2 regions of the Kitasatospora sp. NPDC033851 genome follow, and region 2 is predicted to be linked to the other one. Evidence: riboswitches for the same ligand, from Rfam matches in the RefSeq annotation. Region 2 holds a riboswitch; the other holds the start of a gene.

Region 1 (7,159 bases), on a different contig from region 2:
CGCGTATTTCCAGGACTTCGCGGCGGCCGCGGCCCGGCACGGGCTCTCCTCCTCGCAGGCCAAGGCGCTGGGCGCGGTCCAGGAGCCGGTGCCGATGCGCGCGCTGGCCGGACGGCTGGGCTGCGACGCGTCGAACGTCACCGGGATCGTGGACCGGCTGGAGTCGCTGGGCCTGGCCAACCGGGCGGCGGCGGCCGGTGACCGCCGGGTGAAGATCGTGGTGATCACGGCCGAGGGTCGGGAGATCCTGGGCCTCATCCGCAGCGAGATGGGCCGTACCCACCAGGCGTTCGAGGCGATGAACGACGAGCAGCGGATCGCCCTGCACTCGATCTGCACGCAGGTCCTGCCGGTGCTGGCCGGCCGGACGGGCGGCGCGCAGTAGGCCCTGCGCCGCCCGTACCCGCGGACCCGCGTCGGGCCGAGCGGTCCGGCGGGTTCCGGCGGCCGCGGCCGCCGGTGGAGCAGGGTGCCGACGTCCGGCGTGACCTCGGCTGTTACCCTTGCGAAGCGTGAGCGCGAAGCCCCAGATCCCCAATGTCCTGGCCTCCCGGTACGCCTCGGCGACCCTGGCCCAGCTGTGGTCCCCCGAGCACAAGGTGGTCCTCGAGCGCCACCTGTGGCTCGCCGTCCTGAAGGCCCAGCAGGACCTCGGCGTCGAGGTGCCGGCGAACGCCGTCGCCGACTACGAGCGGGTGATCGACCAGGTCGACCTCGGCTCGATCGCCGCCCGTGAGCGGGTCACCCGCCACGACGTGAAGGCCCGGATCGAGGAGTTCAGCGAACTCGCCGGCCACGAGCAGATCCACAAGGGCATGACGTCCCGGGACCTGACCGAGAACGTCGAGCAGCTGCAGATCCGCCGGTCGCTGGAGCACGTGCGCGACCGCGCGGTCGCCGTGCTGGTCCGCCTGGCCACGCTGTCCGCCCAGCACTCCGAGCTGGTCATGGCCGGCCGCTCGCACAACGTGGCCGCGCAGGCCACCACCCTGGGCAAGCGCTTCGCGTCGATCACCGACGAGCTGCTGGTCGCCTTCCGCCGGCTGGAGGAGCTGATCGCCCGCTACCCGCTGCGCGGGATCAAGGGCCCGGTCGGCACCTCCCAGGACATGCTGGACCTGATGGGCGGGGACACCGAGAAGCTGGCCGAGCTGGAGCGCCGGGTCGCCGCGCACCTCGGCTTCGACAACGTGCTGACCAGCGTCGGCCAGGTCTACCCGCGCTCGCTGGACTTCGAGGTGCTCACCGCGCTCGTCCAGCTGGCCGCCGCGCCGTCCAGCCTGGCCAAGACCATCCGCCTGATGGCCGGCCACGAGCTCGTCACCGAGGGCTTCAAGGAGGGCCAGGTCGGCTCCTCCGCGATGCCGCACAAGATGAACACCCGCTCCTGCGAGCGCGTCAACGGCCTGGCCGTCATCCTGCGCGGCTACGCCTCGATGACCGGCGAGCTGGCCGGCGACCAGTGGAACGAGGGCGACGTCTCCTGCTCGGTGGTGCGCCGGGTCGCGCTGCCGGACGCCTTCTTCGCCTTCGACGGCCTGCTGGAGACCTTCCTGACCGTCCTCGACGAGTTCGGCGCCTTCCCCGCCGTGGTCGAGGCCGAGCTGGACCGCTACCTGCCGTTCCTCGCCACCACCAAGGTGCTGATGGGCGCGGTGCGCGCGGGCGTCGGCCGGGAGACCGGGCACGAGGTCATCAAGGAGCACGCCGTCGCCTCCGCGCTGGCGATGCGCGCGGGCGCCCGGGAGAACGAGCTGCTCGACCGCCTGGCCGCCGACGAGCGGATCCCGCTGGACCGGGCCGCGCTGGACGCGCTGCTGGCCGACAAGCTCTCCTTCACCGGTGCGGCCGGTGCCCAGGTCGCCGAGGTGGTCCGTCAGGTGGAGGCCGTCGCGGCCGCCTACCCGGAGGCCGCCAAGTACGTCCCCGCCGACATCCTCTGACCACTCGTCAGCTGTCGGGCGAGGGCCCCGCCACCGGACCGGTGACGGGGCCCTCGTGCGTGTGGACGTGGCCCGGGTCGAGCGGCGGGGTGGTGCCGCAGGTCCACGCGCAGTCCGGCTCGGCCACCAGGTGGTCCTCGGGGGCGAGGACGTTGCCCCGGACGGTGGCGAAGGCGATCAGCCCGCCGCCGGCCAGCAGACCCGCGCAGATCAGCATCGCGGTGTGGAAGGCGGAGTCGACCGCGGACGGCACCCGGTAGGCGTCGCCGCTCAGTCCGGCCAGGGCCGGGAGGGCGGCCACCGCGAGCAGGCCGGCCGCGCGGGCGGCGGCGTTGTTCACCCCGCTCGCGATGCCCGCGTGCCGGACCTCGACGGCCGCCAGCACGGTGGCCGTCAACGGCGCGACCAGCAGCGTCATGCCGCAGCCCATCACCGTGACGGCGGGCAGCACGTCCGCCCAGTAGGAAGAGCCCGGGCCGATGCGCAGCATCAGCAGCACCCCGGCGGCGCACAGCAGCGGGCCGACGGTGAGCGGGATCCGCGGGCCGATCCGCTTGCCGAGGCGCCCGGCGCGCGCCGACAGCCCCAGCATCAGCACCGTGATCGGCACCAGCGCGAAGCCCGAGACCAGCGGCGAGAACCCGGCGACGATCTGCAGCTGCACCACCAGCAGGAAGAAGACGCCGCTGAACGCCGCGTACACGCAGAGGGTGACCAGGTTCACGGCGGTGAACAGCCGGGAGGAGAACAGGCCGAGCGGCAGCATCGGATCGGGCGCGCGGCGCTCGACGGCCACGAAGGCGACGCCGAGCACCACACCGATCAACCCGCTGACCCAGACCACGGCGGACACGCCCTCCCCGGCGGCGGTCAGCGCGTAGGTGATCGCGCCGAGGGCGAACGCGGCGAGCACCGCGCCGAGCACGTCGAAGCGGCCGGTGGCGCTCTCGTCCCGGCTCTCCGGCACGTACCGCGTGGTGACCGTGATCACGGCGGCCGCGAGCGGCAGGTTCAGCAGGAAGATCCAGCGCCAGCCCGGGCCGTCCACCAGCCAGCCGCCGAGGAAGGGGCCGACCGCGGCCGACACGCCGCCGAGGCCCGACCACAGCCCGACCGCGGCCGAGCGGTCGTCAGGGTCGAAGACGGCTTGGAGCATGGCGAGCGAGCCGGGGGTGAGCAGCGCCCCGCCGATGCCCTGGACGGCGCGGGCGGCGATCAGCACCTGGATGTTCGGCGCGGCGGCGCAGGCCGCGGAGGCGGCGGCGAACCAGACCACGCCGATGAGGAAGACCCGGCGCCTTCCGTACCGGTCGCCGAGCGCGCCGCCGAGCAGGATCAGGCCTGCCAGGGTGAGCAGATAGCCGTTCAGCGTCCACTGAAGGGACGCCAGGGAGGCGCCGAGGTCGGCGCCGATGCGGGGCAGGGCGACGTTCACCACGGTGCCGTCCAGCATCGCCATGCTGGAGCCGAGCACCGTCGCCAGTAGTACCCAGCGACCCTGCGCGGTGCCCAGGCGCAGGGTGCCGGCCTCGGAAGTGGCCACGGCCCGATCCTGCTCCCCGTGAGGCCCGCGTGACAAGGGTCACCGGCGGGTGTGTCGGTGGTGTGCGGTGCGTGAGCGGACGACCGCGCAGTGCCGTCGATGTCGGCGCAGGGTCGTGGATCAGTGGCGCGGGGTGAATGGATCGCGTACGCACCGTGCAGCGGATCATCCGGAGAGTCACCGCACCCCGGGGGATGGTTGCCGATTCAAGAGATCGACATTGCTTCACCCGAACGGATGGGTTTTAGTTCAGCGACCGCCCGGCCAGTCCGGACGGATCCACCGGGTGGAACGCCGAGTCCTGCCGCTTCCCGGTGGTTCGAACTGAACTCTGTACGGCAGGAGCGGGGGACCCACAGGTAAGTCGCCGGACCGGAAGTTCGCGCCTCAGGGCGCGGCGTCCAGGGCCGGCTTGGGGTGAAGCCGCGCATGCGGCCGGGCAACTCCAGCCCGAACCCGACAGCTCACCTCGCAGGCGTCGGAGAGGAAACTTCCATGCCTGCTCAGGCTCGTCGTATCGCCCTGCCCCGCGCCGCCCGCATCGGCATCGCCACCGCCGTCACCGGTGTCTCCTTCGCCCTCCCGCTCGTCACCGCGATGAGCGCCCAGGCCCACACCGCCCTGGTCGCCCCGGCCCCGCAGACCGCCGCCTCCACCACCGCCGTCGACGCCGCGCCGGCTCAGGCCGCGCCGGCCCAGGCCGCTCCGGCCGCCGCGCACGAGAGCTACCGCGTCGTCAGCGGCGACACCCTGTCCAAGATCGCCGACGCCAAGCACGTCGAGGGCGGCTGGCACGCGCTGTACGAGCAGAACCGCTCGGTCGTCGGCGCCAACCCGAACCTGATCTTCCCGGGCCAGCAGTTCGCGATCGCCGGCCACGCTGCCGCGCCGTCCGCGGACGTCGCCCCGGCCAAGCCCGCCAAGCCGGCCGCTCCGGTCACCCAGGCCACTTCGGCCGCCAAGCCGCAGGCCCAGGTCCAGGTCAAGACCGAGGCCGCCAAGCCGGCCGCCCAGGTGCAGACCCAGGTTCAGACCGCCGCTCCGGCCCAGGCCGTGACCGCCGCTCCGGTCGCCGCCGCCTCCGGCTTCGTCGCGCCGCTGGCCCACCCGGTGCTCGGCGAGGCCTACGGCGTGGCCGGCTCGATGTGGGCCTCCGGCCACCACACCGGCCAGGACTTCGTGGCCTCCACCGGCACCCCGCTGCGCGCCGTCGCCAACGGTGTCGTGGTCAAGGCCGGCAACGGCGGCGCCTACGGCAACGAGGTCGAGATCAAGCTCGCCGACGGCCACTACGCCGAGTACGCGCACCTCTCCGTGATCGGTGTGAAGATCGGTCAGACCGTCACCGTCGGCCAGCAGCTCGGCCTCTCCGGCGCCACCGGCAACGTGACCGGCCCGCACCTGCACTTCGAGATCCGCACCGGCCCGGAGTACGGCTCGGACATCGACCCGGTCGCCTACCTGCGCGCGCACGGCGTCGCGCTCTGACCCTGTCGGGGTTTCAGGAACCACCGCTGCTGCGGAGCGAATCGATCCTCCGGGATGGTCATGTCGGGTGACCGCTCGACCGGGTGATCGCCGTGCAGTGGACATGGGCGCGGGACACGCCCAGGCCGGCCCGGCTCGCGGGATTCACTTCCTCGCGAGCCGGGCCGGCCGCTGCCGTTTTCGGGGTCGGCGGTTCGTTTTCGGGGCGGGGTCGGGGCGGGGTCGGGGTGGCGTTCGCGGTGCGCCGGTGGTGGTCCGGGCGGTACGTGAGGAGGACGCGGCCGGGCGGTGAGCCGGCGACTCAGCTGCGGTGGGCCGGCTGACCGTACCGGGCGGCGGCCAGCAGGTCGTGCATCCGGTGGCCCAAGTCCTCGGTGTCGCGGGCCGGTTCGGGGAAGACCAGGCGGACGTCGCGGTGGCCGTCGGGGTGGTCCAGGCGCAGCACCAGGCCGTGGCGGTCCAGGGCGAGCGGGCGGACGTCCGGGTTCCGGGCGAGCAGCACCGGGTCGAGCAGGCGGGTGAGGACCTCGAGTGCGTCGGCGTGGTCGTCGGCGAAGTGGGTGAGCATTGCGGCCTCGTGGCGGGCCATCGGGTCGGGGGCGGCGAGGGCGAGGTCGGCGGCGGTGACCGCGCCGGTGCCGTACGGGGTGGCGAGGACGGCGTGGGCGACGTCCACCCGCAGGTGGGCGCTGAGGCCGTCGTCGGCGAGGTGGGCCAGGTGCAGCCGGCCGGCCAGGGTGAGGCGGGCGCGGACGCGGTCGCGGACGGCGACGGGGGCGACGTCGGTGACATCGAGGATGACGGCGAGGCCCTCGGCGGCGTGGGCCGCGGCCACGGTGAGCGGCGTGTCCAGCGGGGCGCGCAGCCGCAGGCGGGAGCCGTGGGCGGAGACCGGGCCGTCCAGGTCGTGCTGCTCGCCCAGGGTGCGGACGGCGAGCGAGGAGGTCGTGCTGAGCAGGCTGTGGATCCGTTCGGCGGTGGTGGGCTCGGGCACCTCGGTGTCGCCGGTTGGCAGGCTCATGGACGGACCTCCAGATAGTTAGGTGAGCCTAACCTAATGTTGCTGGCGAAGTGTGGCAAGCAGGCCTCGGGGAACGCCGAGGGCCCGGACGTGCCGTCCGGGCCCTCGGGTCGGCCGGATCGTCAGGCGACGACGGCCTGGGCGTCGATCTCGACCAGCATCGGCTCCTGCGGCAGCTCGACGAAGACGGTGGTGCGGCAGGGCTTCACGCCGCCGGGCTTGACGTTCTCCTCGATGAACTCGGCGTAGACCTCGTTCATCAATGGGAAGTCCGCGCGCTTGGTGAGGTAGACGCGGAACATCACCACGTCCTCGATGGTGGCGCCACCGGCCTCGACGATGGCCTTGACGTTCTCCAGGGTGCGCCGCGTCTGTGCCTTCACGTCGCCGCGGTGGAGGTACTCGCCGGTCGCGGGATCCTGCGGGCCCTGGCCGGAGACCTGCAGGATCGGGCCCTTGCGGACGCCCTGGGAGAACATCCAGGCGGGGGCGGGGGCCCCGTCGGTGCGGATCTCGATCTTGTCGGAGGACATGGGGGTTCCTTGCTCCTTGGAGTTCTCGGCGGCTGTTTCGGGCTGTCTTGATGATCCGTCAACTGTGGCCGGGGAGGCCGCAGTCGGCCGACACCGCGCGGGCGGTGGCGACCAGCTGCGGGAGGAGGTCCAGCACCTGCTCGTACGGGAGGACGACGTCCGGGACGGAGATGGAGGCGGCGGCGACGACCCGCCCGCTGGCGTCCCGGACGGGTGCGGCCACGCAGTTGATGAAGGCCTCGTGCTCGGCGTGGTCCTGCGCCCAGCCCTGGGCGGCGACCTTCTCCAGCTCGGCGAGCAGCGCCCCGGGCGTGGTGAGGGTGCGTTCGGTGTGCGGGGCGAAGTCGATCCCGGCCACCACCCGGCGCCGCTCGGGCAGCGGCAGGTCGGCCAGCAGCACCTTGGAGACGGCGGCGCTGTGCAGGGCGGCGCGCAGGCCGATCCGGGAGTACATCCGCACCGGATGGCGGGAGTCGAACTTGTCGATGTAGACCACCTCGCCGCCCTCGTACGCGGCCAGGTGCACGGTCTGGCCGGTGGCGGCGTTCAGCTCGGCCAGGTGCGGGGCGGCGATCCGGCGAATGCCGCGCTGCTCAAGAGCCAGGCCGGACAGGGCGAAGAGGCCGGCGCC
Region 2 (7,159 bases):
CTGCTCGCCTGGGCGGCCGAGCAGGGCCGCACGCCGGTGGCCGAGGCGCCGCTGCGCGCGGTGCTGGCGCTGCTGGAGCTGGGCGAGGGCAGGATGCACGACGGCTGGCCCGAACTGACCTCCGACGCGGTGGAGCACCTGCTGTACGAGCGGCTCCACCTGTACGTCCAACCCACCCCCGAGGAGGACCCGCTCGCGTACGGCGACGCGGTCCGGTTGCTGATCGACCACCAGCGGGCGGTCCGGCGGCTCAACGCCAAGCGCCAGGAGCGGCTGCACGCGGAGGCCGAGTGGCAGGGCGAGGTCGCGGCCGGGCTGCTGCGCCGCGCCGACCTGGTGACCTGGCCCCGGCTGTACGCGCTGCTGCTGCACGCGTACGGGGTGGACGTCGCGGACGAGGCGGCGGTGCGGGACTGGCTGACCGGCTTCGGCGAGCTCCCGGAGGAGGAGCGGCTGGCCGCGTACGAGTCGCTGGTGCCGGCCGGCTGGCTGGACGAGCCGGACGAGCGGGGCTGGGGACCGGGCCGGGTGCTGTCGGTCGGCATGGCCACGGACGGCGCGCGGCGGCTGCTGGAGCAGGGCCTGATGCGGCGCAGCTACCGCAACCTGGCCGAGCTGACCGCGCTCGGGCGGCCGATGCCGGACGAGCTGGCCGGTGACTTCGGGCAGTTCGAGGAGGCGGCGGTCGACGCGGCGCTCGACCTGTTCGGGGAGTGGACGGTGCCGGGGCTGCCGCGGCTGCTGGTGGCGGAGTTCCCCGAGCTGGCGCCGGAGCCCGGCCAGGAGGAGATCGACGCGTACGTGGCGCAGTTGCCCGCGGAGGAGTGAGACGCCGCGAAAAGCCCCCGGCCGCTCGAACCGAGCGTGCGACCGGGGGCTTTCGGGTGTCCGTTACGGGTTGAGGCCGTGCTGCTGGAGCCAGGGCTCCGGGTCGACCGGGGCGCCGCCGCCGGGGCGCACCTCCAGGTGCAGGTGCGGGCCGGTGACGTTGCCGGTCGCGCCGACCTTGCCGATCTGCTGGCCGGAGGCGACGCCGCCGGAGCCCTTGATGATCGAGGAGAGGTGGCAGTACCAGATCTCGGTGCCGTCGGGCAGGGTCTCGACGATCCGGTAGCCGTACGAGCCGGACCAGCCGGCCGAGGTGATGGTGCCCTGGCCGAGCGCGTACACCGGGGTGCCGGTGTCGGCGGCGAAGTCCAGGCCGGTGTGCAGGTTGGCCCAGTAGCGGGCGCTCTGGCCGTAGTGGGCGGAGAGCCGGTAGTCCTTCACCGGGAGGGTGAGGGCGGCGGCGCGCTTGGCCTCCGCCTCCGTCGCGGCGGCCTTGGCCTCCGCCTCCTTGGCGGCGGCCTTGGCCTCGGCCTCCTGCGCGGCCTGCACGCGGGCACCCTCCTCGGCGGCGGTGCGCTGGCTGTCGGCCTGCTGCTGGATGCGGGCGGCGAGCGCGAGGCCGGGGTCGGCGGCGAGCGCGACCGGGGTCTCGTCGGGGGCCTCGATGGCGGGCGCGACGGCCGGGGTGGCCGAGGCGAAGCCGGTGGCACCGAGGGTGGCGGCGACGGCGGTGACGCCGAGCAGCGGGGAGGCGCCGCGGGTCTGACGCGGCATCCGGTGCCGGTTGGCCTCGGCCTCCGGGCCGAGGGCCTCGGGCCCGTCCGCGCCGGGGTGGTCGAGGAGCTGGGTACCGGCTGCGGGGCCGGCCGGGTGTGCCGGGGTGTGCGTCGACGCCACGGAGGCGCGCTCCTTTCCTTCCTTCGCGCCTACCGGGTTAGCTGACGGGTTCGGAGCAGGAAGGTCTCCTACGGCCGGGCCGGGGCCCCGCCGATTCACCCCAAGGAACATGGTTCCCCGGCTCCCTGACCTGCCCGGAGGCCGGTCGGCGGGATTAGGCGACGGCGCACGGTGCCGTCTGGGAACGGCGTTGACGACCGCGCTGCGTTATCAAACGTTAATCCTAGGACGCTCTGATTCCAAGCCATCCGTCCGGGACGGCAGTGGAGCGAGTGATCGGACGTCAACGAACGACCCCTCATACGAGCACCCCATCTGAGTACTCCTACTCATGTGCGGCCCGGCCGGGCGGCCGCATCCTGGCGCCATGAGCGCACCGATGCAGAACCGCACGACGGCCGCGTACTACATCCAGGCCATCCTCTCCTTCGCCCTGTCGGGCACCGCCCTCGCCGTCGGGATCGCCTACCTGCCGGTCGGCGGGTGGACTCGGGCATTCCTCGGGATCGGCCTCCTCTACACGGTCACCTCCTCCTTCACCCTGGCGAAGGTGATCCGGGACCGGCACGAGTCGAACGAGATCGTCAGCCGGGTCGACCAGGCCCGACTGGAGAAGCTGCTCAGCGAGCACGACCCGTTCAAGCCCGAGGGGATCTGAGGCGAGCCGGCCTTCCCCTCTCCCGTCGACGCCCTCTTCAACGCCCTCTTCGACAGTTCCTTCGAGACTCTCTTCGGCCGGGGGCTTGACGGCTAAGGCTATTAGCCTTAGCTTTATGGCTATCGGCAGCAGCGCCGATGTCGCAGCGAAGGACCGAGGAGGCCCACCATGAACGCCCCCATCAGCCCGGACACCCAGTACCTGACCGTCCCCGGCGGGCGGATCGCCTTCGACGACACCCGACAGGGCGACGGCGCCCCCGTCGTCCTGCTCCCCGGAATGCTCGACAGCCGGGCCGCGTACCGGCACCTGCGCCCGCTGCTCGTCGCCGCCGGCCACCGCGTCGTCACCATGGACCTGCGCGGCTTCGGCGAATCCTCCATCGCCTGGGACGACTACGGCCCCGCCGCCATCGCCGGCGACGTCCTCGCCCTGCTCGACCACCTCGGCATCGAACGCGCCGTCCTCGCCGGGAACTCCTACACCGGCGCGACGGTCGTCAAGGCCGCCGGGGACGCCCCGGAGCGGATCGCCGGGATCGTCCTGATCGACGCCTTCGTCGAGAACCCGCAGCCCGGCGCCCTGATGCGCGGCGCCCTCCGCCTGATGAGCGCGGCCCTCGTCCACTGGCCCGCCTTCTGGGGCTTCTACCTGCGCCGGATGGCCTTCCCCGGCGCCAAGCCCGCCGACTTCGACGGCTACGTGGACGGACTGGTCGCCGCCCTGCGCACCCCGGGCCGCAAGACCGCCACCCGCGGATACGTCACCGGGGACTCGTCGCCGGCCGGCTGGACGGCCGCCGTGCGGTGCCCGGCGCTGGTGGTCATGGGCAGCAAGGACCCCGACTTCCCGAAGCCGGAACTCGTCGCCGACCGGCAGGTCGCGGCACTGGGCGCGCGGAAGGCGATGATCGAGGGGTCCGGGCACTATCCGATGGCCGACAACCCGCAGGCCACCGCGGACGCCCTGCTGCCCTTCCTCGCCGAACTCGCCTGACCGCCGGCCCGGCCGCCCGACCGAGCGGCCGTCCGGCCCGACCCGTCGCCCGACTTCCGTACGGAGAAGCCGAAACCATGCCCCGCGTAGGACTGACCCCCGACCAGGTCGTCGACCACGCCCTCGCCCTCATCGACGAACAGGGCGCCGACGCCCTCACCCTGGCCGCCGTCGCCGCCCGGGCCGGGGTCGCCACCCCCTCGCTGTACAAGCACGTCAGCGGCGGCCTCGCCGAACTGCGGCAGCTGATCGCCGTCCGGGTCACCGAGGAGTTGGCCGACCGCCTCGCGGACGCCGCCGTCGGCCGCAGCGGGGACGACGCCGTCGCCACCGTCCTGCGCGCCTACCACGCGTACGCCACCGAACGCCCCCACCGCTACAACGCCCTCCCCCAGGCCCCGCAGCCCGACGACGACCTGGCCCGGGCGGCCGCCCGGCTCGTCGGCGTGATCATCGCCGTCCTGCGGGAGTACGGCCTCGACGGCTCCGAGGCGATCCACGCCGCCCGCACCGTCCGCTCCCTCGCCCACGGCTTCGCCTCCCTCACCACCGCCGGCGCCTTCCAACTCGCCGAGGACCTCACCACCACCCAGGACCGCCTCATCACCGCCCTCACCACCGGCCTGCGCACCTGGCCGGCGTAGCGGCCCGACCAGGTGCGCAGGCCGTGGTGGGCGGGGGCCGGTGCGGCGGCTCGGTCACCCTCCACCGTCCGGGGAAATGGGGTATTAAGAATCAGTGCCCCCCTCCGAGGACGACAGCCGGACTCCCGACCAGCGCCGGACCCCGCTCAGCGGTTCGACCACGCGCAGTGCGATGCGCTGTGTGCGCCTGCTGCTCGGCTGCACCAGCGCCGCCGAACTGCTCGGCACCGTCCTGGCCGAGGGCCCGAGTTGGATCACCGGCGAGGGTTCCGCGCTCTACCTGCTGGATGCCGCCGGGATGCTCCGGCTGACCGTCTCGCACGGGCTGCCGGAGCGGGCGCACGAGCGCTACGGCGTGGTCGATCCGGCCGGTGAGCTACCCGCGGCGATGGCCCTGCGGCTGCGCCGCCCCTACCTGCTCAGCCCGGAGCACACCGGCATCGACTACCCGAACCGGAACGCCGGCATGGGCACAGGGATGGTCACCGTGATCACCCTGCCGATGGTGGTGGACGAGCGGCCGGTCGGTGTCCTGGCGCTCGCGCTGGCCCACCGGGGCACCGTCCCGCGCCGTGACCTGGACGTCCTGGAGACGATCGCGGAGGCCTGCGCGCACCGGATCGACCACCTGCTCGACCACGCCGCGGACGCCCGGCTCCCGCAGGGCGCCCGTTCGCCGCTCGGCGCCCGCTCACCGCAGGGCGTCCGGTTATCCGACGGCCCGGTGCCGGAGGGGGCGGACGGCCGCCCCGCCGGGCCGGCCCATCCGCTGTTGTCGCTCGCCGTCCGGGCCGCCGGGCACGGCGCGTTCGAGCGCGATCTGGTCACCGGGGAGAGCTACTGGGACGCCGCGGCGTTCCGGGTGGCCGGGCGGCCGGTCTCCCCGGACGGCGCCGCCCCCGAGCTGGACCGCCTGGTCCACCCCGAGGACCTGCCGGACGTGCAGGCCGCGCTGGCCGAGGCGCTGGCCGCCGGCGGGCACTACCGGATCGGCTACCGGGTGCAGCGCCAGGGCGGCAAGGTGGCGCGGGTGGAGGAGTCCGGCGAGGTGATGCCGGACGTGCACGGGCGGCCGGTGCGGATCGCCGGGCTGCTCGCGGACGTCGGTCACCGGGAGCGGCCGCCGACCGACGAGGGGAGCTCGCCCGCCACCGCCCGGACGGCGCTGCTGCTGGCGCTCACCCGGGCGCTGTCGCGGGCGGTGACCGTCCGGGACGTCACCGCGGCGGTCACCGACATCGCCCGGCCGGCCCTCGGCGCCGCCGGCATCGTCCTCGACCTGGTGGACGAGGGCCGGCTGCTGCCCGTCTCGCACACCGTGTACGGGGGCCCGCGGCGCACCGAGCTCACCCGGCTGGCGGACCTGTCCGAGGCCGTGATGCAGCGTTCGCCGGCCCGCTCCGCCCCGCTGTTCAGCGAGCCCTCCGCCGCCCGCGCCCGGCACGACCCGCTCACCCCGGCGGCCTGGGCGGTGCTGCCGCTGGTCGCCTCCGGGCAGCAGGTCGGCTCCTGCCTGATCACCTTCGCCGCCGAGCGGGTGTTCAGCCGCGAGGACCGCACCCTGCACTCGGCCTTCGCCGGCATCCTCGCGCAGTCCCTGGAGCGGGCCCGGCTGTACGACACCCACCACCACCGGGCCACCGAGCTGCAGCGGGCGATGCTGCCGCGCACCCTGCCCCGGCTGCCCGGGATCGCCAGCGCCGCCCGCTACCTGCCGAGCACCGAGGGCATGCAGATCGGCGGCGACTGGTACGACCTGCTGCGGCTGCCGGACGGCCGGGTCGGGCTGGTGATCGGCGACGTCCAGGGGCACAACGCCGAGGCGACCGCCGTGATGGGCCAGCTGCGCAGCGGCCTGCGGGCATACGCGACGGACGGGCACGACCCGGCCGCCACCCTGACCCGCACCAGCCGGCTGCTGGCCGAGCTGGACACCGAACTGTTCGCGACCTGCCTCTACCTGACCCTGGACCCGGCCGACGGCGAGCTGACGGCGGCCCGGGCCGGCCACCCGGCGCCGGTGCGGATCACCGCCGGCGCCCGGGCCGTCGAGCTGGACCTGCCGGGCGGGCCGCCGCTGGGCGTGGCCCCGGAGCGGCCGTACCCGCTGGCGGTGGAGCGGCTGGCGGTCGGCGAGACGCTGCTGGCGTACACCGACGGGCTGGTCGAGGACCGCGAGGAGGACTACGACGAGTCGGTGCAGCGGATGCTCGGCGGGCTGGAGCTGTGGGCCCGGCAGACCGGGCCGGGGCGGATCGGTCCGGCGGCCTCGCTGGAGCGGCTGGCCGACCTGCTCACCCTGAACGTGACCGAGCGGCGGTCCCGGCCGGACGACGTGGCGCTGCTGCTCCTGCATCGGACGACGCCCCTTCCGTAACGCCCTGCACACAGGTCCCACACATCACGGGACGTGAATCGGCCATCCGGCGTGACGCCGCCGCACCGCGGTCGGCCTGGCGGCGCCGTCCCGAGGTCTCGTGAGGTGCGGCGATCGAGGGCGAACGAGTCCGGGTTGAGGGCGGATTGGCGCGATTTTGACGAGATCCGGTCACTTGGCGAGATCCGTTCACACCTTCGTAGGATCATCACCCTAGAATTCGCCGCGTGACGATGACTCAGTGGTCCGTAACGGCAACCGGCGTACTCGCCGTCCTCGCCCTCGTGGCCGCCGCGCGGTACCGCGCCGTGTCCGTCACCCAGCGCCGCCGTGCCGACAGCCTCCAGCTCTCGCTGCACATCGCCGGCAAGGAGTTCCTCCTCGAACACAGCCGCCGGAACACCGAACTGGCCGCCGTGCAGCAGGAGCAGGAGCACACCGCCTCCACCCAGCGGGCCTTCCTCAGCGTCGCCCGCCGGATCCTGGTGATGGCCCACGACCAGCAGGCACTGCTGGACGAGATGGAGCGCACCCACGACGACCCGGCGCTGCTGGAGGGCCTGCTCAAGGCCGACCACGCGGCCGCCCAACAGGCCCGGCTGGCCCAGACCCTGGCCGTGCTGTGCGGCGCCCGGGCCGGGCGGCACTGGCCGGAACCGGTCACCCTGGAGGACGTCGTCCGCGGCGCCCAGTCCCGCATCCTGCCGTTCCAGCGGGTGGTGGTCCGCAGCCGGATCGAGACCGCGGTGGTCGGCGCCG

What was found. A riboswitch is a leader RNA that binds a small molecule or an ion and turns the genes downstream of it on or off. The one in region 2 is predicted to bind cyclic di-AMP.
Region 1: another riboswitch for cyclic di-AMP. It lies ahead of ACZ51D_RS32345 (M23 family metallopeptidase); the one in region 2 lies ahead of ACZ51D_RS09345 (M23 family metallopeptidase).

Annotation. Positions count from the first base shown of each region.
Region 1 covers NZ_JBVIRL010000021.1:104,929-112,087, reverse strand. Annotated here, with positions in the region: gene ACZ51D_RS32360 (MarR family winged helix-turn-helix transcriptional regulator) at 1-385, shown strand, start outside; gene purB (adenylosuccinate lyase) at 513-1,943, shown strand; gene ACZ51D_RS32350 (DHA2 family efflux MFS transporter permease subunit) at 1,951-3,486, opposite strand; cyclic di-AMP (ydaO/yuaA leader) riboswitch at 3,799-3,979, shown strand; gene ACZ51D_RS32345 (M23 family metallopeptidase) at 3,982-4,974, shown strand; gene ACZ51D_RS32340 (DUF2470 domain-containing protein) at 5,276-5,995, opposite strand; gene ACZ51D_RS32335 (RidA family protein) at 6,118-6,528, opposite strand; gene ACZ51D_RS32330 (IclR family transcriptional regulator) at 6,587-7,159, opposite strand, start outside.
Region 2 covers NZ_JBVIRL010000003.1:546,323-553,481, reverse strand. Annotated here, with positions in the region: gene ACZ51D_RS09350 (hypothetical protein) at 1-828, shown strand, start outside; gene ACZ51D_RS09345 (M23 family metallopeptidase) at 892-1,725, opposite strand; cyclic di-AMP (ydaO/yuaA leader) riboswitch at 1,738-1,896, opposite strand; gene ACZ51D_RS09340 (YiaA/YiaB family inner membrane protein) at 2,093-2,383, shown strand; gene ACZ51D_RS09335 (alpha/beta fold hydrolase) at 2,552-3,379, shown strand; gene ACZ51D_RS09330 (TetR/AcrR family transcriptional regulator) at 3,457-4,023, shown strand; gene ACZ51D_RS09325 (SpoIIE family protein phosphatase) at 4,118-6,400, shown strand; gene ACZ51D_RS09320 (ATP-binding protein) at 6,634-7,159, shown strand, end outside.